One region of the Xanthomonas campestris pv. campestris str. ATCC 33913 genome, then DNA from elsewhere that is predicted to be linked to it. Evidence: predicted binding sites of a transcription regulator. Region 1 holds the regulator's gene; the other holds the start of a gene.

Region 1 (11,759 bases):
CGGCCTGGTGCCCGGCATGCCGAACGTCGCGTTTTTGACGCTCGGCCTGATCCTGGGCGTGATCGCCTGGAAAATGTACAAGCGCAGCCTGGTGGTCGCCCCCACCGGCGAAGCCGCGACCGACCCAAAAGCCGCTGCCGCAGCGACGGCCGCCGCCGCCAGCGCCGAGCTGAGCTGGGACGAATTGCGCCCGATCGACCCGCTGGGCCTGGAAGTGGGCTACCGCCTGATCCCGCTGGTGGACAAGAACCAGGGCGGCGAATTGATGGCGCGCATCAAGGGCGTGCGCCGCAAGCTCACCCAGGACATCGGCTTCCTGGTGCCGCCGGTGCACATCCGCGACAACCTGGAGCTTTCAGCCAACGCCTACCGGCTGCTGGTGCACGGCGTGCCGGTGGCCACCGCAGAGATCTACCCCGACCGCGAACTGGCCCTGGACCCGGGCGGTGCGCTCGGCCAACTAGACGGCATTCCCGGCAAGGACCCGGCGTTCGGCCTGGATGCCACCTGGATCCAGCCGCACCAGCGCGCCTATGCCGAATCGATGGGCTACACCGTGGTCGACCCGGCCACCGTGGTGGCCACCCACCTGTCGCACCTGATCCGCGAACACGCCCCGGAGCTGCTCGGCCACGAAGAAGTGCAGCAGTTGCTGGCCACCCTGGGCAAGACCGCGCCGAAGATGGTCGAAGACCTCACTCCGAAGGCGCTACCGCTGTCGGTGGTGGTGCGCGTGCTGCAGAACCTGCTGATCGAACGCATCCCGGTGCGCCAGCTGCGCAAGATCGTCGAAGCCCTGGTCGAGCACGCCCCGCACAGCCAGGACCCGGCCGCCCTCACTGCCGCGGTGCGCACCTCGCTGGGCCGGTTCATCGTGCAGGAAATCGCCGGCATGTCGGCCGAGCTGCCCGTGTTCACCCTGGCCCCGCAGCTGGAGCGCGTGCTGCAGGAATCCACCCATGGCAACGGCGTGGCGCTGGAGCCAGGCCTGGCCGAACGCCTGCACCAGAGCCTGGCTGAATGCGTCGGCAAGCAGGAAGCCCGCAACGAACCGGCGGTGGTGCTGGTGCCCGGCCAGGTGCGCGCCGCCCTGGCCCGCCTGGTCCGCCACAGCGTGCCGAGCCTGTCGGTGCTGGCGTATAGCGAAGTGCCGGAAGACAAGCGGTTGAAGCTGGTCGGCACGATTAGCTGAGCCGGGCACTTCGAATCAAGCGGTTGAAGCTGGCGGGCACCATTAGCTGAGCCGGGCGCTTCGAATGGTGAGACGGGTTTGTGGTCAGCCAGCCTTCGCTGTGGTGATTGATGAGGCGGGTTCGTCGATTGGCCACCGCGTAGGAGCGCACCCGGGCGCGACGGTCGTTATCGGGAATGCCCTCGCGCCCAAGGGCGCTCCTACGACATTCCGGCGACCCGACCACGCGCAGTGGCCCAGACAATCTCGCTAACACCGCTTGTGTAGGAGCGACCTCGGTCGCGAGGGCTTTACCGGGAACGCCCATAGGGCTTCATCGGGAACGCCCCCGCGCACAAGTGCGCTCCTACGGCATTCCGGCGATCCGACCACGCGCGATCGGCCAACAATCTCGCTAACACGCTTGTGTAGGAGCGACCTCGGTCGCGAGGGCTTTACCGGGAACGCCCATGGGCTTTACCGGGAACGCCCATCGCGCCCAAGGGCGCTCCTACGCATTGACCGGCGCCCCGCCCCTTCCCTCTACGCGCCGGCAATGCCTGCCAACCGGTAATCGAATGCCAAAACCCGGCGTCGGAAACCCGCCACTGGTCCGAACCTCCAATCGATTGCAGGGCGCTGGCCGTTTCCAGGCGCTCCAATCGCTCAACGTTCGACGTACAGCCCACCAGCGGCTCTGCCCGCAAGGCGTCGCCACCACATCGCCGCCCCGGAAAAACGTCAATCAATCCAGTGACTTGACCACTTCCGCCCAGGCCAAACCCCCAGCCCTGCCTCCGTCCCAATCCCCCAAATCCACGCGCCGGAACCCCGGCGCCGCGTTTTGGCACACCGCATGCATTAGCTCTGGCGAGACCGCAGACAGCCACACCGCTGCGGGGCGGGACGCAGCACTTGGACGAACGAACGGGACAGGCACCTCATGACGCTGGCAACACACCCACATTTCACCCGCACCCGTACGGCGTCCGTCGGGTCCTGTTCCTGGAGGCACTTCGCATGAAGATCAAACGCTTTGTTGCCCCGGACATGCGCACCGCATTCCGCATGGTGCGCGAAGAGCACGGCCCGGACGCGGTGATCCTGTCCAACCGCCGTACCGCCGAAGGCGTCGAGATCGTCGCCGCCAGCAACTACGACGAAGAACTGGTGCAGCGCGCCCTGGAAACCGCCCGCTCCGACGTGCCGGTCACCGCCGCGGCGCCGGCTCCGGTCCAGCAGGCGCCGGCCATCCAGCCTGCCCCGGTGCACGTGCCGCGTCGCGACACCGCCGAAGTCGGCATGACCCAGCGCCAGCGCGTGGCCAGTGCCGCCGAAGAAATGATCGCCGCCATGGCCCTGCGCCAGCCGGTCAGCGTGCCGCGCCCCGCCCCGGCGGCTGCACCGGTCCGCGCTGCCGCGCCGATGCCGGTCGCCGTGCAGAGCGCACCGGCTGCCGCCATGCGCCAGCAGCCCGAGCACGCCCTGTCGGAACTGCCCGAGCAGCTGTTCGCCGAATTCCTGACCACCCCGCCGGTGCCGCGTGCACCGCTGCAGGCCCCGGTCGTCGCCACCGCGCCGGTCCCGGCGATTCCGGCCGCTGTTGCCGCACCGGTCGCGATCGCACACCACCACGACGACGAACTGGTCGACGACGGCTTCGACCTGGACGACGCGCTGCCGCAGATCCTGCCGCCGGCCGCGCTGCCGCCGCTGGTCGTCGCCCCGGTGGCGCCGGTCGCCCTGGCCGCCGTGCAGGCCGCCGCCCCGGCGCCGCAGAACGACGAAGAACTCAAGCAGCTGCGCGGTGAGCTGGCGCTGATGCGCCAGATGATCGAGCGCGAAATGAACCGCCTCACCGACGAACGCCTGCGCGGCTCGCCGGTGCGTGCCCAGGCGCTGGAGCTGATGGACGACTACGGCTTCGACGCCGGCCTGATCCGCGATGTTGCCCTGCAGATCCCGGCCGACACCGAATTGCACCGCGGCCGTGGCCTGATGCTGGGCCTGCTGTCCAAGCGCCTGCCGGTGGCCCCGGTCGACCCGCTGGAACTGGGCGGCGTCATCGCCCTGGTCGGCCCGACCGGCGCCGGCAAGACCACCACCATCGCCAAGCTCGCCCAGCGCTTCGCCGCCCAGCACGCCCCGCGCGACGTGGCCCTGGTCACCACCGACACCCAGCGTGTCGGCGGCCGCGAACAGCTGCACAGCTACGGCCGCCAGCTCGGCATCGCCGTGCACGAGGCCGACAGCGCCGAAAGCCTGCTGGAGCTGCTCGAGCGCCTGCGCGACTACAAGCTGGTACTGATCGACACCGCCGGCATGGGCCAGCGCGACCGCGCCCTGGCCGCCCAGCTCAACTGGCTGCGCGCCGCCCGCCAGGTCACCTCGTTGCTGGTGCTGCCCGCCAACGCCCATTTTTCCGACCTCGACGAGGTCGTGCGCCGCTTCGCCCATGCCAAGCCCCAGGGCGTGGTGCTGACCAAACTCGACGAGACCGGACGCTTCGGCAGCGCCCTGTCGGTGGTCGTCGATCACCAGATGCCGATCACCTGGGTCACCGACGGACAACGCGTCCCCGATGACCTGCACCGTGCCAATGCCGCCAGTCTCGTTCTTCGCCTTGAAGATTTGCGGCGCGCTGCCGATAAGCCCTGTACTCCGGAGCACAACCATGCAGTCGCGTGAATACGCAAAGCTGACCAACGCCTTCCCCCTGTCGGCGACCCGTCCCGAGCCTTTGGGCCCGGTGCGCACCATTGCCGTGACCGGTGGCAAGGGTGGCGTGGGTAAAACCAACATCTCCGCCAACCTGGCGGTGGCCCTGGCCGACATGGGCAAGCGCACCCTGCTGCTCGACGCCGACCTGGGCCTGGCCAATCTGGACGTGGTGCTGGGCCTGTCGCCCAAGTACACCCTGGCCGACCTGATCGCCGGCCGCTGCACGCTGGACGAAGTGATCATCGAAGGCCCCGGCGGCGTGCTCGTGGTGCCGGCCGCCTCCGGTCGCCGCCACATGGCCGAACTGGCCCCGGCCCAGCACATCGGCCTGGTCAACGTGTTCTCCGAACTGGAGCGCGACCTGGACGTGATGGTCATCGACACCGCCGCCGGCATCACCGACAGCGTGCTGACCTTCTGCCAGGCCGCCCAGGACACCGTGGTGGTGGTCTGCGACGAGCCGGCCTCGATCACCGACGCCTACGCGCTGATCAAGGTGCTCTCGCGCGAACGCGGCGTGGACCGCCTGCAGATCATCGCCAACATGGTGCGCGACCCCAACGAAGGCCGCCTGCTGTACGACAAGCTCTCGCGGGTGTGCGAAAAGTTCCTCGGCGATGTCTCGCTGAACTACCTCGGCCACGTGCCGCAGGACGATTGGCTGCGCCTGTCGGTGCAGCGCCAGCAACCGGTCATCAAGGCCTACCCGGCCAGTCCCTCGGCACAGGCCATTGCCGAAATCGCACGCCGTACCTCGCGCTGGCAGGCCCCCACCGTGCCGCGCGGCAACGTCGAGTTCTTCGTCGAACGCATCATCCAACGGGGAGTGGCCGCATGAGTACCGCCACCGCAACGACCGCCACGGCCCAGTACCGTGCCGTGCAACGCAATAACGCCAACGATGTGGTCACCCAGCACGCCGACCTGGTGCGCCGGATCGCCCACCATCTGGCCGCGCGCCTGCCGGCGAGCGTGGAAGTGGACGATTTGATCCAGGCCGGCATGATCGGCCTGATCGAAGCCTCGCGCAGCTACGACTCCGACCAGGGCGCCTCGTTCGAAACCTATGCCTCGATCCGTATCCGCGGCTCGATGATCGACGAGATCCGTCGGGGCGACTGGGTGCCGCGCTCGGTGCACCGCCGGGCCCGCGACGCCGCCGCCGCCGTGCGCAAGATCGAACAGAACACCGGCCGCGCCGCCGCCGCCACCGAAGTGGCCGCCGCGATGGAGATGCCGCTGCCCGACTACCTGCGCCTGATGGAAGACGCCGCACGCGGCCAGGTGCTGAGCCTGGAATCGCGCATCGAAGACCACGGCGAACTGGACACCACCGCCAAGGGTGGCCCCAATCCGCAGCAGATGATGGAGCGCGGCGAGTTTGGTCGCGAGCTGGGCAAGGCCATTGGCCAGTTGCCCGAGCGCGAGCAGCTGGTGCTGTCGCTGTACTACGAACAGGAATTGAACCTGAAGGAAATCGGCGCCGTGCTCGGTGTCAGCGAGTCGCGCGTCTGCCAGATCCATGGCCAGGCCGTGGTGCGTTTGCGCGGCCGCCTCAAAGTCTTCGAGCTGGCAGATGCCGGTGTCGAAATTGACGATTAATTTTTTCGTGTTAGGAGCTTGATGTGAATAAGAACATGCGGATCCTGATCGTGGACGACTTCTCGACGATGCGCCGTATCGTCAAGAATCTGTTGGCGGATCTCGGCTTCACCAATACCGCAGAGGCCGAAGACGGCAACAGCGCACTGGCTGCGTTGCGCGCGGGCCCGTTCGATTTCGTGGTCACCGACTGGAACATGCCCGGCATGACCGGCATCGACCTGCTGCGCAACATCCGCGCCGACGCCAAGCTCAAGCACCTGCCGGTGATGATGGTGACCGCCGAGGCCAAACGCGAACAGATCATCGAAGCCGCCCAGTGCGGCGTGAACGGCTACATCATCAAGCCGTTTACCGCCCAGACCCTGGAAGAAAAGCTGGGCAAGGTGTTCGAACGTCTGGCGGCGACCGCCTGATGAACGCCACCGTGGACACCAATGCCGAACGCGCCGCGCTGATCGACCGCCTGCAGGGCGCGCTCGATGCGTTGGAAAGCGGTGACGAAGCCGCCTGGAAGCGCGAGGTCGACCACCTCGCCGCCTTGCGCACCCGTCCGATGATGCAGGGCCTGAGCCGGCTTGCACGCGAACTGGGCCAGGCCCTGGGCGAACTGCCCACCGTGCCCGAAGAAGCCGGCGAGCTGGACGACGCCTGCTCGCGGTTGGACCACGTGGTGGAAATGACCGAAAAGGCCAGCCATCGCACGCTGGATCTGGTCGAAGAATGCCGTTTGCTGGCGAACCAGCTGCGCGATGGTGGTCTCAACCAGGACCAGGGCGCGCTGATGGACAAGATGCGCCACAACCTGACCGAGCTGTCGCTGGCGCAGAGCTACCAGGACCTGAGCGGCCAGATCATTCGGCGCGTGGCCGGCATCGTGCGGCGCGTGCATGAAGGCTTTGGTGCCCTCGGCCTGCCGCCGAAAAGCACCGAGCCGAAGAAAGACGACGGCGGTCTTGCCGGTCCTGCAGTCAAGGGCCTGGACCGTCACGCGGTGTCGCAAGACGACGCCGACGACCTGCTGTCCGGATTGGGGTTGTAACCATGAGTGCTGTTCCAGACGATATTGCTGCCGATTTCATCGTCGAGGCCCAGGAAATCCTGGATCGCCTCGGCGAACAGCTGGTGTCGCTGGAACAGGCGCCAGACGAAGCCGACCAGCTCAACGCGGTGTTCCGCGGCTTCCACACGCTCAAGGGCGGCGCCGGCTTTCTGGCGATCAAGCCCATGGTGGAGCTGTGCCACGCCGCCGAAGAAACCCTCGGCATGGCGCGCTCCGGCCAGGCGGTGCTGCAGGCGCATCACTTCGATGCCGCGCAGCAGTCGCTGGATTATCTGCAGGCCATGCTCGATGCGATGGGCTCGGGTGACCCGGTGCCGCATGCACCGGCGTCGCTGATCGCGCAGTTCGATGCCAAGAGCGGCCCGCCGGCGGTGAAATCCGCGCCCAAGGCTGCTGCGCTCGCCGCGGTGCCCGCCGGCCAGGCACCGGCCGCCGCCGGTGCCAAGGCCACGCCGAAGGCCGCAGCCAAGAGCGGTGGCGCCGAAGCCGAACAGACGGTGCGCGTGGATACCAAGCGCCTGGACGCCATCGTCAACCTGATCGGCGAACTGGTGCTCTCGCGCAACCGGCTCAAGACCTTGCGCACCCGCTTACGCGACGAAGAACTCGACCGCGCGGTGAGCACGCTCGACATCGCCACCGCCCGCTTGCAGACCGCGGTCATGCGCACCCGCATGCAACCGGTGAGCAAGGTGTTCTCGCGCTTTCCCAAGGTGGCCCGCGATGTGGCGCGCACGCTATCCAAGGAAGTGGAACTGGAGCTGATTGGCGCGGAGACCGAGCTGGATCGCAACCTGGTCGAAGCCCTGGCCGACCCGCTGGTGCACCTGGTGCGCAATGCGATCGACCACGGCATCGAATCACCGGCATTGCGCGAAGCCACCGGCAAGCCGCGTAGTGGCCACGTGCGCCTGTCCGCGCAGCAGGAAGGCGACTACGTCAGTATCGAAATCCAGGACGACGGTGCCGGCATCGACCCCGAGCGCCTGCGCGAAATCGCCCGCAACAAGGGCCTGATCGATGCAGAAGCCGCCGCGCGCCTGAGCACCGACGAGTGCCTGCATCTGATCTTCATGCCCGGCTTCTCGACCAAGGCCGAGGTGACCGACATCTCCGGCCGCGGCGTCGGCATGGACGTGGTGCAATCGCGTATCCGCGAGCTCAGCGGGCAGATCCAGATCCAGTCCGAACTGGGCCGCGGCAGCCGCTTCATGATTCGCGTGCCGCTGACCCTGGCGATCCTGCCCACCTTGCTGGTGCAGGCCGGCGAAGCGGTCTATGCCCTGCCGCTCGCCCGCGTGGTTGAGGTGCTGCATGCCCCGCAGTCCTCGCTCGGCTGGTTCGACGGCCGCGCCGTGCTCGATCGTCGTTCGCACACCTTGCCGCTGATCGACCTGCGCCGCTGGCTGGGCGTGCCCGCCGAACAACCGCCGCTGCTGACCGTGGTGCTGCTGCAGGCCGGCGAAACCCGCTTCGGCCTGGTGGTGGACCAGGTCCGCGGCCGCGAGGAAGTGGTGATCAAGCCCCTGCCCCGCGCCCTGCGCGGCCTGCCCGGCTACGCCGGCGCCACCCTGATCGGCGATGGCCGCATGGCGCTGATCCTGGACGTGGATGGGCTGCGTTCCAGCGATCATTGATTTTGGGGATTGGGGATTGGGGATTGGGATTCGGGATTCGGCAAGACGATCCTGGTTGCCTGATCTAACGACAACGGCCGCGTACTGCGGCCGTTGTCGTTTCACTACCAGCATCGCTGCCGATCTACGCCGCCATGCGCGCAGGCATGGGCGCGATGGTTTGGCGACGGCCAGGCTGCCGTGGAACTGAATCTGGAACCGTTATTTCAGAACCGTTACTTCACTAGCTCTCACACCATCCGGTGTTGAGGCGCAATCGACTGCTCTCGCTGTTGCTCCTGCTGCTGGGATTGCTGTTGGCGCTGAGTTTCGCCCAAGGCCTGTAATTGCGCCAAGGATTGCTCGACGGGCTGCGCAATCGCATCACTCGTCATCATATGCGCCATCTTGTGAGCGGGATCGTTCAACGCACCTTCCACAACGAAGACGTTCTCGCCCTGCCGCACGGACTTGGTGTACTCGCTCAGCACGACATGATCGATTCGCGACAGCCCGTTCTCTTTGGCTAAATACGCGCTGCTTGCTGCCAGCCGTGCACCGTTGTCGTCGTACTCGCGGCCGAGACCTTGCTCAAGGCGGCGAACGGCCTCTTCTGCTTGGTGATGCAGCGGATCTGTTGGCAGCACTCTCGCGAGCTGTGTTGCTTCCTGTAGTGGAGATACCTGCTCACCGGGCGGCTGCGCCTCACCAATCACCTTCTGCCAAAGTTCCTGCTTGGGCTTCGGATTGATGTGCTCCTTATTCAACTCACTTTTAGGCAAAGGAGCAGAAATGCTCTTGATATCATCTACGTTTTCTACGGGCCTGATATCCCCCTCGAAGCCTTTATCGATTCCGTCTTTTGTCTTCCGGTGCAGTCCAGCGTGGTTGAGCGCATCCCACGTGAAGTCGATACAACTATTCTTAGCACCGTGATATTCCATATTGAACCCATGCTTTGCAGGGGCTACGCCGAAGGCTTCCAGCTTGTCATACTGCGCCTTATCGATCTCCATCGTGCGTGAGTAATACGGCTTTTGATAGGTGTCGACGTCATTGAAAGAAACTTTCCCTGGCCCGCTAGCCTCGCCATGTTTGATAGGCGAAAACCCATAACTTTTGACAGTCGCTCCGTCGTCAATCGAGTAATACATATGGCCACCGAAGGATGTGCCTCCGGCCATCAACGGCGTACCTGCGGCAGCGACGTAGACAGTGACTGCATAGCGCTTTTCATGATCATCCATGCTCATTCCCCTTACTTTCCTTTGTAGGTGTAAGCGACAAGAAGTTGCGCATTAGCCGCAACCAGCGCCTCGGCGTTCTGATCAAAGCGCAGTTTGAGCCGATAACGGCCTGGCTTGACAGCATTGCTATAGCCGAACGCCAACTCCCTGGACGCGGTCTGTTCAGTAGACAAACCGGCGTCTTGCAGCGTCGTACCGTCCGCATCAAAAGCGAACAGACCAGGAGCCATACCATCAGCTGACAAGGGAATGGACGCCTGCTGACCTACCCCCACACGCTGACTACGCTGCAATTCCACGGAGACCGGACCGGATGGTTCAATACGCTCCAAGTGGAGCTCGGCCGAAACACCAGCGCTAATCAGCCTGTCAGCACTTTGGGAGACGGCAGTTGGATCGACACCGGTGATCCGCACACCGATGAAAACGGGAGGAGTCGCGTCGTCGGGCAGTGCGGGCACATCGAATTCCAGCTCTGTAGGCCCACGATCATGTGGGGTCAAACTCCGTACCAACGGGACGACCGTTCTCATCTCTATCTGCTCCTTTGCGATAGGCACGTTTTCAGGCGGCGGTTGCAGGCTGCAGCCAGCGATCAGGCAGGTAATCAATGCCGTGAGTGCAAAGCGCATTGGATCGTTTGCAAGGGGCACGGCCTTTCTCCAATAAGTGTTGGTGCTGCAGGGGGAATTTTGACAGTTTTTCAATGTCATCGTGTCATGCACGCCTCTCAACCACCCCCAATGCCCTATGCACGCATTGCTTTATGAGGCCTGACAACTCCAGGGCTGAGTGATATGTCCGCTACCTCAGCTTATCGGATGTAGACCCATTCGACGCATTTGTGCGCCACCAACTCTTGCGGTTCCGCAGCTTCACCTCTTGGGAAAACCTCTACACGCATCCCCGGGCGCGTGTAGAAATCACTCATCCAGCGGCCGTCCTCGACGATGTTGCGCTCGCGCGCAAATCCCATTAACTCAAGCTGCTGGGTGAAGCGGTCGAAGTCCAGACGACAGATCTCGGTCATTGAAGGCGATGCACCGGCCACATTGCGATCAAAACGGAATTCAAACCAGCGTCCATCGAGTTTGGTTTCATCAACACCAAAGCCGTAGCTCCACTCTTTGGTGAGCCGGCCAAAAGCACGGTATAGGGGTTCATCATCTTTTACGAATTGAACGACCTGCCCCATTGCCGACTTCAGACGCTCGGGAGTGAAGTCGGAAATGGTCTGGCTGCCTTTGATCAACGCAAGCAGCTGGCCAAGCAAACCCTCCGCAGTGGGCTTGTCAGGCGGCACAGTGGCAGGGCTGGATGAACTCAAGGCGGATGTCTCCTTGACGGTTGCCGGAGCTGCGCCGCCCGCCGCGTGGGCGCAAGCTCCCAGAGCCAGGGTGGCGAGCAAGGCGTAGAGGGGGCGCGCGATCATGAAGCGTCCGTTATGCGCTGGTGTGGCTGCGACGCTAGTGGCATGCGGCACTGAGGTCAATCGCAGGGCATCTGGCAGCCGCAGCATCATCACCGCACGCTGCGCGCCTTGGCCGGCACATCCACCTGCGCCAACACCCGCCTGATAATTGCACCTGACCCCATCACGCTCCGTGATCAAACCACTACCCCACGCCCTGCGCGGCCTACCCGGCTACGCCGGCGCCACCTTAATCGGCGACGGCCGGATGGCGCTGATTCTGGATGCGGACGGATTGCGCTCCAGCGATCATTGATTTTCGGGAATCGGGAATCGGGAATCGGGAATCGGGAATCGTCAAGACGATCCTGGCTGCCTGATCTGACGACAACGGCCGCGTACTGCGGCCGTTGTCGTTTCAGTACTAGCATCGCTGTCGATCTATGTCGCCAAGCGCGCAGGCACGGGCGCGATAGTTTGGCGACGGTCAGGCTGCCGTGGAACTGAACCTGGAACTAAGGTATCCCCACGTTTTACACCGTAAGCGTCATCTGCTCGCGCACTGCCGCAGGCAGTGCGCGCAAGCGCCCTATCCACCGTGAGACGGGTTCCATCGGCCACTGCCTGACCAGCGCTTCTCGGCCGATGCGTAGCGTGGAGTAAAGCTTGCGTGTGCTGTTGCGAGGAGACAGCCACTGGGCGATACCGGTCGCTTCGCATCCCAGCCCCGCCAACCAGCTGGCGAATGCAGCCAACGTATTGATCAGCAGCAGGATCTGCAGTCGCTCGCCGCGTCGGGTCAAACTGTCTTCCAGCGCCTGGCCGTAGCGATGTGATTTCAGATCGCGAAATGCAAGCTCGATCTGCATCCGTCGTGCGTACACATTGACCAACTGCTTTGCGCTGGGCGCCTGCAGCTGCGGGGATG
Region 2 (11,759 bases), 1.7 Mb from region 1:
GCGCAAACTCGCGGCGGCGGCCTTCGCGCACCGCATCGTCGAGCGGCGGGCCGAAGTCGGTGAAGAACAGGAACGGCTGCGTTGCGCCCCACGGCTCGCCCATGAAGAACAGCGGGATCATCGGCGTCAATGCGGTCAGCGCCAGCGCCGCACGCAACCGTTGCGGCGACACCAACACGCTCAGCCGCTCACCGCAGGCGCGGTTGCCGATCTGGTCGTGGTTCTGCGCGAAGATCACGAACTTATGCGGCGGCAGCGCCCCGCTCGGCTCGCCCCGCACATGCCCGCGCGGATCGGGCTGGCCCTGATAGGCGAAGCCTTCGCCAAGCACGCGCGCCAGATGCTGGGTGGGCTGGTCGGCAAACGCGGCGTAATAGCCCTCTTCCTCGCCGGTCAGCAGCACGTGCAGCGCATTGTGGAAATCGTCGTCCCATTGCGCGGTGTAGCCACGGTCCAGTTGCGAGGCCTGGTTGGCTTCGTTTTCCAGCACCAGATGCACGTGCCGCCCGGCCGGCAGGCTGGCCTCGATGGTCTCGCGCAAGGTATCCAGGAACGCATTGGGCGTGATCGCATGCACCGCATCCAGGCGCAGCCCGTCGAAGCCGTATTCGTGCAGCCACATCAGCGCGTTGTCGAGGAAGTAGCGCTGCACCGGCGGCTTGCGGAAGTCGATCGCTGCGCCCCACGGCGTGGGCTTGTCTTCGTTGAAGAACGCCGAGGCGTAACTGCCCAGGTAATTACCGTCCGGGCCGAAGTGGTTGTAGACCACATCCAGCAACACCATCAGGCCATGGCCGTGTGCAGCGTCGATCAGTGCCTTGAGCTCGTCCGGCGTGCCGTAGGCCTCGGCCGGCGCATACGGCAGCACGCCGTCGTAGCCCCAGTTGTGCGCACCGGGAAACGCGCTCAGCGGCATCAACTCGATCGCGGTGATGCCCATTGCCGCCAGCTGCGGCAGCTGCGCCTGCACACCGGCGTAGCCGCCGCAGGCACCAACATGCAGTTCGTAGATCACCGCCTCGTCCCACGGCCGGCCCTGCCACTGCGTGTGCGTCCAGTGGTAGCCGTCAACGCGCTGCACCGCACTGGAGCCGTGCACGCCATCGGGCTGCCAGCGCGAGGCCGGGTCCGGCACCGGCGTCTGGCCATCCACGCGGTAGCGGTAGCGCGCATCCAGTGCGCAGGCCACCACACCACTGAAAAACCCATCGTCCTGCCGCTGCAACGCGGCACGCTCGCCGCTGTCGAAGATCACTTCCACGGTGTGGGCATCGGGCGCCCAGAGCGCAAAGCGCACCTGCCCGTCGCCCGCCGGCCATGCACCCCAGGCGGGCGTGGTCACATTGCGCTCGATCATGTCATTTCTCCGCTTGCAGGTAGATCGTGGCCAGCGGCGGCAGCGTCAGGCGCAGGCTTTGCGCGTGGCCATGCATCCCGGTCGGTTCGGTCAGCAGACGACCGCCATTGCCAAGATTGCTGCCGCCGTAATGGGCACTGTCGGTATTGAGGATTTCGCGCCAGCCGCCGGCACGCGGCACGCCGACGCGGTAGTCGTGGTGCGGCTGCGGGGTGAGGTTGCTCACCGCCAGCAGCGGCGCGCCGCCGTCGGGGTCGTGGCGAATGAAGGCCAGCACGCTGTTGCGCGCATCGTCGGCCACGCTCCACTCGAAGCCATCGGCACGGTGGTTGCCGCGGTACAACGCCGGCACGCGGCGCAAGGCGCGGTTGAGATCGCGCACCAGCTGTTGCATGCCGCGATGCGGCGCGTGATCGAGCAGGTGCCAGTCCAGCGAGCGGTCGTGATTCCAGTCCGCCCACTGGCCGAATTCGGCGCCCATGAACAGCAACTTGTCGCCCGGGTGCGCCCACATCAACGCCAGGTAGGCGCGCAGGTTGGCAAAGCGGCGCCAGTCGTCGCCGGGCATCTGGCCAAGCAGGCCGCCGGTGCCGTGCACCACTTCGTCATGCGACAGCGGCAGCACGAAGCGTTCGGAAAACGCGTACACCAGCCCGAAGGTCAGCTGGCTGTGATGCTGGGCGCGCGCGGCCGGGTCGCGCTGCATGTAGTGCAGCGTGTCGTGCATCCAGCCCATGTTCCATTTGTGCGTAAAGCCCAGCCCGCCTTCGCTGATCGGCGCGGTCACGCCCGGCCAGGCGGTGGATTCCTCGGCAATGGTCAGCACGCCGGGGAACTGGCTGGCGATCTCGCCGGTGAGCTGGCGCAGGAACGCCACCGCCTCCAGGTTCTCGCGCCCGCCATGGGCGTTGGGCACCCACTCGCCCTCGGCACGGCCGTAGTCGCGGTAGAGCATCGAGGCCACCGCATCCACGCGCAGGCCATCGAGGTGGTAATGCGCAATCCACTCCATCGCACTGCCGAGCAGGTACGCGGTGACTTCGGGCCGGCCGTAGTTGTAAATCAACGTATTCCAGTCGCGATGCATGCCCTCGCGCGGGTCGGCGTGCTCGTAGGTGGCACTGCCGTCGAACTGGCTCAGCCCATGCGCATCATCGGGGAAGTGCGCGCTGACCCAGTCCAGGATCACGCCGATGCCGGCGCGGTGACACGCATCGACGAACTGGGCAAACCCATCCGGGCTGCCGTGCCGTGCGGTCGGCGCGTATAGCCCCAGCGGCTGATAGCCCCACGAGCCGCCGAACGGGTGCTCGGTGATCGGCAGCAGTTCGATATGGGTGAAGCCCAGCTCCTGCACGTACGGGATCAGCTGCGCCGCCAGCGACACCCAGTCCAGCGGCTGGTCGTGGCCGTCGCGGCGCCAGGAGGCAGCGTGCACTTCATAGATCGACAGCGGCGCCGGCTCGGCAGCGGCGCTGCGGCGTGCCATCCACTCGGCATCGGTCCAGGCAAACGCATCCGCACTGGCCACCACCGAGGCGGTGGCCGGTGGCAACTCGCTTTGGCGGGCCACCGGGTCGGCCTTGAGCAAGACCCGGCCATCGGCGGTGATGATGGCGTACTTGTAGCGCGCGCCGGTCTCCACGCGTGGCAGCACCAGCTCCCAGATGCCGCCGCTGCGCTGGCGCATTGGATGGCGGCGTGGCTCCCAACCGTTGAAGTCGCCCACCACTGCCACGCGCTGGGCATGCGGCGCCCACACCGCGAAACGCACCGCGGGCAACTCGCCAACCTGCACATGCCGCGCGCCCAGGTTGGCGCGCAGCGCCTGGCCGTCGCCGGCACCAATCTGCAGCAATGCCGATTCATCGATCTGCGGCGCAAACGCGTACGGGTCTTCGATCTCCTGCACCACGTCCGGCCAGACGATGCGCAGGCGGTACGCGGCATCTGCCGGCAGTTCGCCTTCGAACACACCGTCGATCGGGCTGGCCTGCATGCGGGCCAGCAACTTGCCGCGGCCATCGATCAGCCCCAAAGCCTCGGCGCCGGGCGCCAGGACCCGCACACGCAAGCGGCCATCGGCCTGCACGTGCGGCCCCAACACCGCAAAGGCGTCGCCGGGGAGCCCGGCGGCGATCGCCTGCAGGTCCTGCAGTGCTACGGCGCTCCCTCCGCCGCCTTCCGCCATCTCCTGCTCCGCGTCCCGGCCGTGCACGCCCAACCGTTCGCTCATGACACCGTCGCAACAGCGGGTGCGGTTGCAGCGGTGCGCTCGTATAGCGAGATGTATTTCTTGCCCGCCACATCCCAGCCGCTGGGCCGCAGCATCGCGGCGCGGCGCATCGCCGACAGCAGGCTGGGCAGGCGGAAGGTGCGGAAGGCGCGCTCCAGGCAGCGCCGCAGCGCTTCGGCGCTGGCCTGCTGGAACAGGAACCCGGTGACACCATCGTCCACGGTGTCGATCAGCCCGCCGGTGGCATGCGCGATCGGCAGGCAGCCGAAGCGCTGCGCGTACATCTGGCTCAGGCCGCACGGCTCGAAGCGCGAGGGCATCAGCAGGAAGTCGGCGCCGGCGAACATGCGCCGCGCCAGGCCTTCCTCAAAACCGATGAACGCACCGACCTGGCCGGGATAGCGCCGGGTCAGCTCGGCCACCTGTTGTTCGATCTCCGGCTCACCGCCGCCGATCACCGCGATCTGGCCGCCAGCGGCCACGATCTGCGGGGCGACCTCGCAAATCAGGTCCAGGCCCTTCTGGTGCACCAGGCGCGACACCACCGCGAACAGCGGGCCGGTGCTCTCACGCAGACCGAAGGCCTTGCGCACCTGCGCGGCGTTGGCCTGGCGGCCCTGCCAGTGGTTCACGCTGAAATGGCTGTCCAGGTATTCGTCGGTGCGCGGGTCCCAGCTGGCGTCGATGCCGTTGACGATGCCGCTCAGCGCGCCCTTGGCGGCGCGGCCGGCCAGCAGGCGGTCCAGCCCGCAGCCCTGCGCCGGGCCGGTGATCTGCTGCGCGTAGCTGACGCTCACCGTGTTGACGTGGTCGGCATGCACGATGCCACCGCGCAGGAACGACATCTGCCCGTAGAACTCCAGCTCCGAGACGCGCTCGGCCGGGATGCCCAGTGCGGCGGCCATCGAATACGGCACCAGGCCCTGGTAGGCCAGGTTATGGATGGTCAGCAGGCACGGCGTGGTGCCGCCGGACCAGCGCACGTAGGCGGCAGCCAGGGCACACGGCCAGTCGTTGAGATGCAGCAGGCGCGGCCGCCAGCCCAGCCCGGCACGGCCGGCGGCGATCTGCGCGGCAGCGTGCGACAAGGTGGCAAAGCGGATTGCGTTGTCTTCGAACTCCGAACCGCTGGTGCTCACATACGGCGAGCCATCGCGTTCGAACAGTTCCTTGGACAGCAGGATGTAGATCGGCAGGCCGTCCGATTGCACGATGCGGCCGATGTCGCAGGCCGGCAGCGCGGCATGCGCCAGCACACGACCCACGATCTCCACCTTGCCCGCGCGCGCCAGCACCGCGCGGTAGCCGGGGATCAACACGCGCACGTCGTAGCGATGGCGCAATGCGCGCGGCAGTGCCGCCGCCACATCACCCAGGCCGCCGGCCTTGATGAAGTCCGCCATCTCCGACACCACGAACAAGGCACCGCGCGTATCGGCCAGTGCAACCGGCAGACGCTCGTGGTGACGGATGAAACGGCCGCGCGCATCACGCGGCCGCACGCTCTTCTTGAGCGAAGTCGGGATCATCGTGCTGCGCTCTAGGCGTGCGGTAGTGGCGTGAAGCGGCATCATGGCAACCATCTAAACGTCCGTCGTAAAGTGGGTGGAGACGGAAAAACAGAGAAGCAAAAACCATCGCCTGCCTGCGTGGCCAGACGACTTGCAACGAAGAGAGGAGCGGGGCCAACGCGCGTACTCCACGTCGTCCTTGTCAGTGAATCTACACCCCGTCTAAATAAAAGATGCGTGAACACGTGCTGACCTTTCCAAGACAGCACACATTCCCTTGCAGTGGTTCTGCTGCGTCGTTCGGCATAAGCGTGAGATTGCAGTGCGATGACATCCCCACATAGGTGCGCGGTGTCTGCGTTGCACCGAAATCGGGAGCCGCTGCCGTGGCTGTCGTCATCTGCGTAACTGGTTCAGATGCGCGCAATCCGCCCCTTGCGTGTGACGGCCGTCGGCGTTACTGCGGTCGCGTCTGCAAACCGCGCACGCGCGTGCTCAAGGGCCCTGCACCAACGCCGATAACGTGGCGTTGGTACTTCACCCTCGAGACCTGGCGCATGGCAGAACAGCCCGAACACCCCAACCGCCCACGTGGCGGGCTGCGCCGTCTGCTGCCATGGGGCGGTGCCGGCACCGCGCGCCCGGCTACCTTGCCCAGCGTGCTGGGCGAGCGCGACGGCGCTGGATTGGCTGCACATCAGCTGGTGCCGGCCAAGGCCAAGTCGGGCGCGCATGACCCCGCCGCTGCCACTGCGCTACTGATCCGCCTGTTTTCGCATGCCGCGCACCCGGAAGCCTTGCTGCTGGCCTTTGCCGAAGGCATTGCCAGCCTGCATGGCGAGCTCGGCGACATGGGCGTACGCCTGAGTACGGCGTATGCCGCCGGCGACTGGCCCGGGTATGGGCGCGCCCTGCGCCAGCTGATCGACAAATACATCCGCACCATCGATACCGGCGATTCGCTGGCCGAAGGCCGTACCGAAGCCGAACAGCTGCGCGACCTGCTGCGGCACGCGCTGGGCAATGCACTGGCCACGCTGCTGCAACGCAGCCCGGAGTTGGCCGAAGAAGCGCAGACGCTGGCCTCGGCACTGCGCCACTGGCGACCCGGCCACGAACTGATCACCCTGGAACAGCGGCTGCGCGAGCTCAGCCACCAGATCGGCTTGCGCGCCGAAGATGCCAGCGAGCAACAGAACCTGTTGCTGGGGTTATTCGACCTATTGTTGGAAAACGTCGGCGAACTCCTGGACGATCGCAGTTGGCTGCAGGGCCAGATCTCGGTGGTGCGGCAGTTGATCGCCGGGCCGATGGACGTGGGTTCGATCGAACAGGCGCGCGGCACCCTGCGCGAGGTGATCTACAAGCAAGGCCTGCTCAAGCAGGGCATTGCCGACTCCAAGACCGCCATGCGCGAGATGATGGTGTCCTTCGTCGACCGGCTCGACGGCATGGCCACCAGCACAGGCGAATACCACGACCGCGTTGCCGGTTATTCGCAGGCGATCGGCGACGCTCGCAGCATTCCCGACCTCAACCGCTTGCTGCAGGACGTGTTGCAGGACACCGCCGGCGTGCAGGCGCAGGCGCTGGCCGCGCGCGACGAGCTACTGTCCGCGCGCCGCCAGGTGGAAGAAGCCGAGCACCGCATCGCCTCGCTGGAGCAGGAGCTCAAGGACGTCGCCGGGCTGGTGCGCGAAGACCAGCTCACCGGCGCCCTCAACCGGCGCGGCTTCGAAGAACTGTTCGAGCGCGAGGCCACCCGCACCCAGCGCAGCGGGCAACCGCTGTGCGTGGCGATGCTGGACCTGGACGACTTCCGCCGCCTCAACGAGACCCATGGGCATGCCGGTGGCGACGCCGCGTTGCGCCACACCGTGGACGTGGCCAAGTCGGTGCTGCGCACCACCGATGCGATTGCGCGCTTCGGTGGCGAGGAATTCGTGTTGCTGTTGCCGGACTCGACCATCTTCGAGGCCAGCGCCGCGGTGATCCGCCTGCAGCGCGCGCTCGCACAGCGCTCGTTGCTGCATGAGGACGTGCGCGTGTTCGTCAGCTTCAGCGGCGGCGTGGCCATGCGCCGCACCGACGAAGCCCAGGACGAGGTGATCCGCCGCGCCGACCGCGCCATGTACGACTCCAAGGCGGCCGGCAAGAACCGGGTGATCAGCGCCGACTAACTCCCCTGCCAACGCAGCTTCAGATAGTCCATGACCTGCCCGGTCTGGGGTTGGGCAATGAACCCTTGGCGAAACAGCATGCATCCACGTATCTGAGGCAGGGCTGCGTTCAAATCCAGTTGGCGGGCGATCTCCGGGACACCGCCGGCAATGGTCCAGTCCGGCTCCAGCGCATTCGCAATCCCTACCTTGTACAACGCCATGCCGATGTACAGGTGGACACGGCCGCTGCCGACGGTGTCGGCCCACCAGCGCGCGATCGTGTCGTAGCGCACTATCTGGCGCGCAAACGGCCAATAGATCTGCGGCACGATGTAATCGACGAGTTCTTCACGCACCCAGCGCCGGGTATCTGCGTAGGCAACGTCGAACGACGGAGCGCCTGCCTGCGTCTGCGATCCCTGCGGATCGTCCTGCACGTTGCGCCATACCCCTGCCGGACTGACGCCGAAGGCCACACTCGGCCGGATCGTGCGAATGGTCGTGCCCACTTCCCGCATCAAGCGATAGGTGTTGTGGCGCCGCCAATCGCCCTTGTCGACGAAGCCTGCACCATGACGGGCATAGGTCTGTGCGTCGTCCAGCGGCGACTGCGCGGTTTCGCTATAGAAATAATCGTCGAACTGCACACCATCCACGTTGTAACGGACAATCAGTTCCGCGACCACGGCGCAGATCCAGCGGCGAACGGCAGGAATACCGGGATCAAGCACCAGCCGGTTGGCGGCCACCCCCACCCACTCGGGATGTTGCACGTACACGCTGGGGGGCGAATCGCGCGATGCAGCGCTCAACGCATCGCGCGTGGCCTGGCTGATGTTGGTCGAGACGCGGTAAGGATTGAGCCAGGCATGGACCTGGATGCCGCGTGCGTGCGCGTGCCGAAGCAGGAAGGCCAATGGATCGAAACCGGGATCCTTGCCATGCACGCCCGTCAACACCGGCGACCATGGCAGAATCCGCGACCGATACAGCGCATCGGCACATGGCTTGACCTGAAAGACCAACGTGTTGAGATGCAGCGCCTGGGCCTGGTCGAGAATCGCCAGCAATTCCTGCTGCTGGAGCATGACACGCGCAACCGGATCGGCCACACGGGCGGACGCCGCACTTGGCCAGTCGAGATTGAGCACACTCGTTACCCAGGTGGCCCGCATCTGGCCGCGCGCAGGAAGCGCTGCGCGTGCCGGCACACCCGCCACACTCGCTGCGATTGCTGCCGACCCCAGCCCCAGGAAGCGTCTGCGCCCGATCGCGTCGGGCCCGCACGCCAGTGCCGCGGGCGCCCCATCGTCCGCCTGCGGCAGGTCTGACTGCGCCGCTGCACGCGTAGATCCACCTGCATGGTCGTACTCGTCCAGCATCTTGTGCATGTTGCGCTCTCGCCTGTTGTCCGCCAGCAAGGCCAGCCAATGCCATCCGCATGCCACCGCAGGCGACTACCTGGCCGCACACCGCACCAGCGGTGTTGCCAGAGGCTAGCAAGCGCAACCCGCAGGCGCGCAACCCATGATCGTTAGCCTGTACGCGATTTCGCTTGTCGCCGAAGCGACTGCACAGAATCAGTGCGCGGCCTGTTCCCGCGCAGCTTCTGAAACCCGGTCACCGCCGCCAGCACCACCGCACCGGCCACCACGCCCACCAGCATGTTGCCCAGTGCCTCCACCAGCCAGCCCAGGCTGCCGGAGGCCTTTGCCAGGTCCACCACCAGGTGGTGCAGGGTCGGGATGTTGTGCACCAGGATGCCGCCGCCGACCAGGAACATCGCCAGCGTGCCAGCCACCGACAGGAACTTCATCAGCCACGGGGCCGCCACCAGGATGCCGCGGCCCAAGGCCGCCAGCGCAGCGCCTTTCTTGCTCAGATACAGGCCCAGGTCGTCGAGCTTCACGATGCCGGCCACCAGGCCGTAGACGCCGATGGTCATGGCCAGCGCAATCGCCACCAGCACGGCCACCTGCTGGCCGAACGACACGCCCGCCACCACTCCCAGCGACAGCACGATGATTTCGGCCGACAGGATGAAGTCGGTGCGGATCGCGCCCTTGACCTTGTCCTTTTCCAGCGCCACCACGTCCACCGCCTCGTCGGCCAGCACCCGGGTGCGCTCGGCATGCCGCTGCGCATCTTCTTCTTCGCTATGCAGGAACTTGTGCGCCAGCTTCTCCACGCCTTCGAAACACAGGTACGCGCCGCCGATCATCATCAACGGCATCACCAGCGGCACGTTGTAGCCGCGCCCGCGCAGCCAGGCCTCCAGGGCGCTGATCGCCAGCGCCGCCGGCACCAGGATCACCTTGTTCACCAGCGAGCCCTTGGCCACCGCCCACACCACCGGCAGCTCTCGGTCGGCGGTGACGCCGGTGACCTGCTGCGCGTTGAGCGCCAGATCGTCGCCCAGCACGCCGGCCGTCTTCTTGGCCGCCACCTTGGTGAGGATGGACACGTCGTCCAGCAGCGTGGCGATGTCGTCGAGCAGGGTAAACAGGCTGGCACCGGCCATGCGGAGGTCCTTCTTGGGTGGGTGTGAATTCTCGCCGATCCTGCGCGCCGATGGGGTGACGGCTGCACCAGGGTGCTGGCGAGACACCGCGGGGCACTGGCAGCACGCGCCAGCAGGCCAGGCCGCGCCGCGCGCGCCGCCGGCAGCAGCGGTACGCCCACCCCGTTCGCAGGCCCGGGCGCGGATTCACCACACGACGACCCGGCGCTGGCCACACTCGGGCGCTCAACACACCCGGAGATGGCCTTGAGCCCCAACGACCCGCACCGCACACCGGCTCAGGCCACGCACCCGGCCGACAACGCCGTGGTCGGCGGCATGAGCCGACGGACGCAGATCCTGCGCCTGTTGCTGCGGTACCGCGGGTCGGGCGTGTTTGCCGGCATGAGCCTGGACCCGGCGGCGGTCAACGAATACGAAGTGCCCGCCGAAGGCACGCCGGACCAGTTCGTTGCCGACCTGGAAGCGCTAGGCCCCACCTTCGTCAAACTCGGCCAGATGCTCTCCACCCGCCCGGACATCGTGCCGCCTGAGTTCGCCACCGCGCTGGAGCGCATGCAGGAGAACACCAGCTCGGTGCCGGTGGAGCGCATCCGCCAGATCATCGAAGAAGAGCTCGGCGTGGCGGTCAACAAGGCGTTCTCGCATTTCGACCCGGTGCCGCTGGGCTGCGCCTCGCTGGCGCAGGTGCATCGCGCCGCCCTGCGTGACGGCACGCCGGTGGCGATCAAGGTGCAAAAACCCGAAGTCGCCGCGCAGGTGCGCTCGGACCTGGACGTGCTCAAAAGCTTCGCCAACGCCGCCGACCGCCTCACCGGCATCGGCCGCCGCGTGCGCTTTGCCGACTGGCTGGGCGAGTTCGGCAAGACCCTGCGCGCCGAACTCAACTACGAGGCCGAGGCCGAGACCCTGGTGCGTTTTGGCGAACACCTCAAGCCGTTCCCCTTGCTATGGGTGCCGCAGCCGGTGTGGGACCTCAGCAGCCGCAAGGTGCTGACCATGCAGCTGGCCGAAGGCGTGCGCGTGGACAAGATCTCCGGCCTGCGCCGCACCGAGCAGCCGATGGACGAGTTGGCCGCGGCCCTGGTCAAGGGCTACCTGGACCAGATGTTCGTGCATGGCGAAATCCATGCCGACCCGCACCCGGGCAACCTGCGGGTGATGCCCGACGGCCGCCTGGCCATCTTCGACCTGGGCATGGTGGCGCACGTGCCACCGCGCCTGCGCGAGCGCCTGCTCAAATTGCTGTTTGCCGCCGTGGACGGCCGTGGCGAAGAAGTCGCCGAGGAAACCATCGCGCTCAGCACGCGCCTGGAGGACTACGACGAGGAGCGCTACCTGCGCGAAACCGGGCAGATGATTGCCCGCTACGCCGCACACGACGCCACCTCCGAGGGCCGCGTGGTGCTGGACCTGGTGCGCATTGCCACCGCCACCGGCCTGCGCACCCCGCCGGAGCTGAGCCTGCTCGGCAAGACCTTGCTGAACCTGGAAGGCGTGTGCCGCGCGCTGTCGCCGGCATTGGACACCCGCCGCATCGTCGAACGCCACCTGCAGCACGTGATGCGCGCACGCCTGAAGAAGTCGATGTCGGCGGCCAACCTGGCCAGCGAAGCCATGGAATTGCAGCACCTGCTGCGCGAAGGCCCGCGCCGCATGTCCGACATCCTCTCGCTGGTGGCCGAAAACCGCATGCAGATGCGTGTGACCGGGCTGGAAGAGTCGCACCTGATGGAAAGCCTGCAGAAGATCGCCAACCGCGTCGCCGCCGGCATCGTCACCGCCGCGCTGATCATGGCGTCCTCGCAGATGATGCGGATCGAGACCGGTCTCAAGCTCTGGGGCTACCCCGCGATTGCGATGGTGCTGTTTCTGCTCGGCGTGTTCCTGGGCCTGGGTATCGTGCTCAGTGCGCTGGTCTTCGACCGCCGCGTGCGCGCACGTGAGGAACGTGGGCACCGGTAACGCGGGA

Evidence for each region. The regulator FliA, encoded in region 1, starts transcription of late flagellar genes. The targets are predictions, from matches to a motif close to TAAAGTTTNNCNNNCNNNGGCCGATAA.
Region 2: the regulator FliA is predicted to act here: its motif matches at 5,600-5,626, upstream of XCC_RS02115 (GGDEF domain-containing protein).

Annotation. Positions count from the first base shown of each region.
Region 1 is NC_003902.1:2,223,712-2,235,470, reverse strand. Features, by position in the region: gene flhA (flagellar biosynthesis protein FlhA) at 1-1,192, shown strand, start outside; gene flhF (flagellar biosynthesis protein FlhF) at 2,192-3,859, shown strand; gene XCC_RS09915 (MinD/ParA family protein) at 3,846-4,730, shown strand; gene XCC_RS09910 (RNA polymerase sigma factor FliA) at 4,727-5,494, shown strand; gene cheY (chemotaxis response regulator CheY) at 5,518-5,910, shown strand; gene XCC_RS09900 (protein phosphatase CheZ) at 5,910-6,536, shown strand; gene XCC_RS09895 (chemotaxis protein CheA) at 6,539-8,194, shown strand; gene XCC_RS09890 (XVIPCD domain-containing protein) at 8,425-9,327, opposite strand; gene XCC_RS09885 (hypothetical protein) at 9,432-10,133, opposite strand; gene XCC_RS09880 (hypothetical protein) at 10,235-10,852, opposite strand; gene XCC_RS09875 (IS4-like element IS1481A family transposase) at 11,365-11,759, opposite strand, start outside.
Region 2 is NC_003902.1:485,485-497,243, reverse strand. Features, by position in the region: gene treZ (malto-oligosyltrehalose trehalohydrolase) at 1-1,357, opposite strand, end outside; gene XCC_RS02125 (1,4-alpha-glucan branching enzyme) at 1,359-3,548, opposite strand; gene glgA (glycogen synthase GlgA) at 3,590-5,176, opposite strand; gene XCC_RS02115 (GGDEF domain-containing protein) at 5,662-7,284, shown strand; gene XCC_RS02110 (glycoside hydrolase family 10 protein) at 7,281-8,657, opposite strand; gene XCC_RS02105 (DUF808 domain-containing protein) at 8,801-9,787, opposite strand; gene XCC_RS02100 (ABC1 kinase family protein) at 10,028-11,752, shown strand.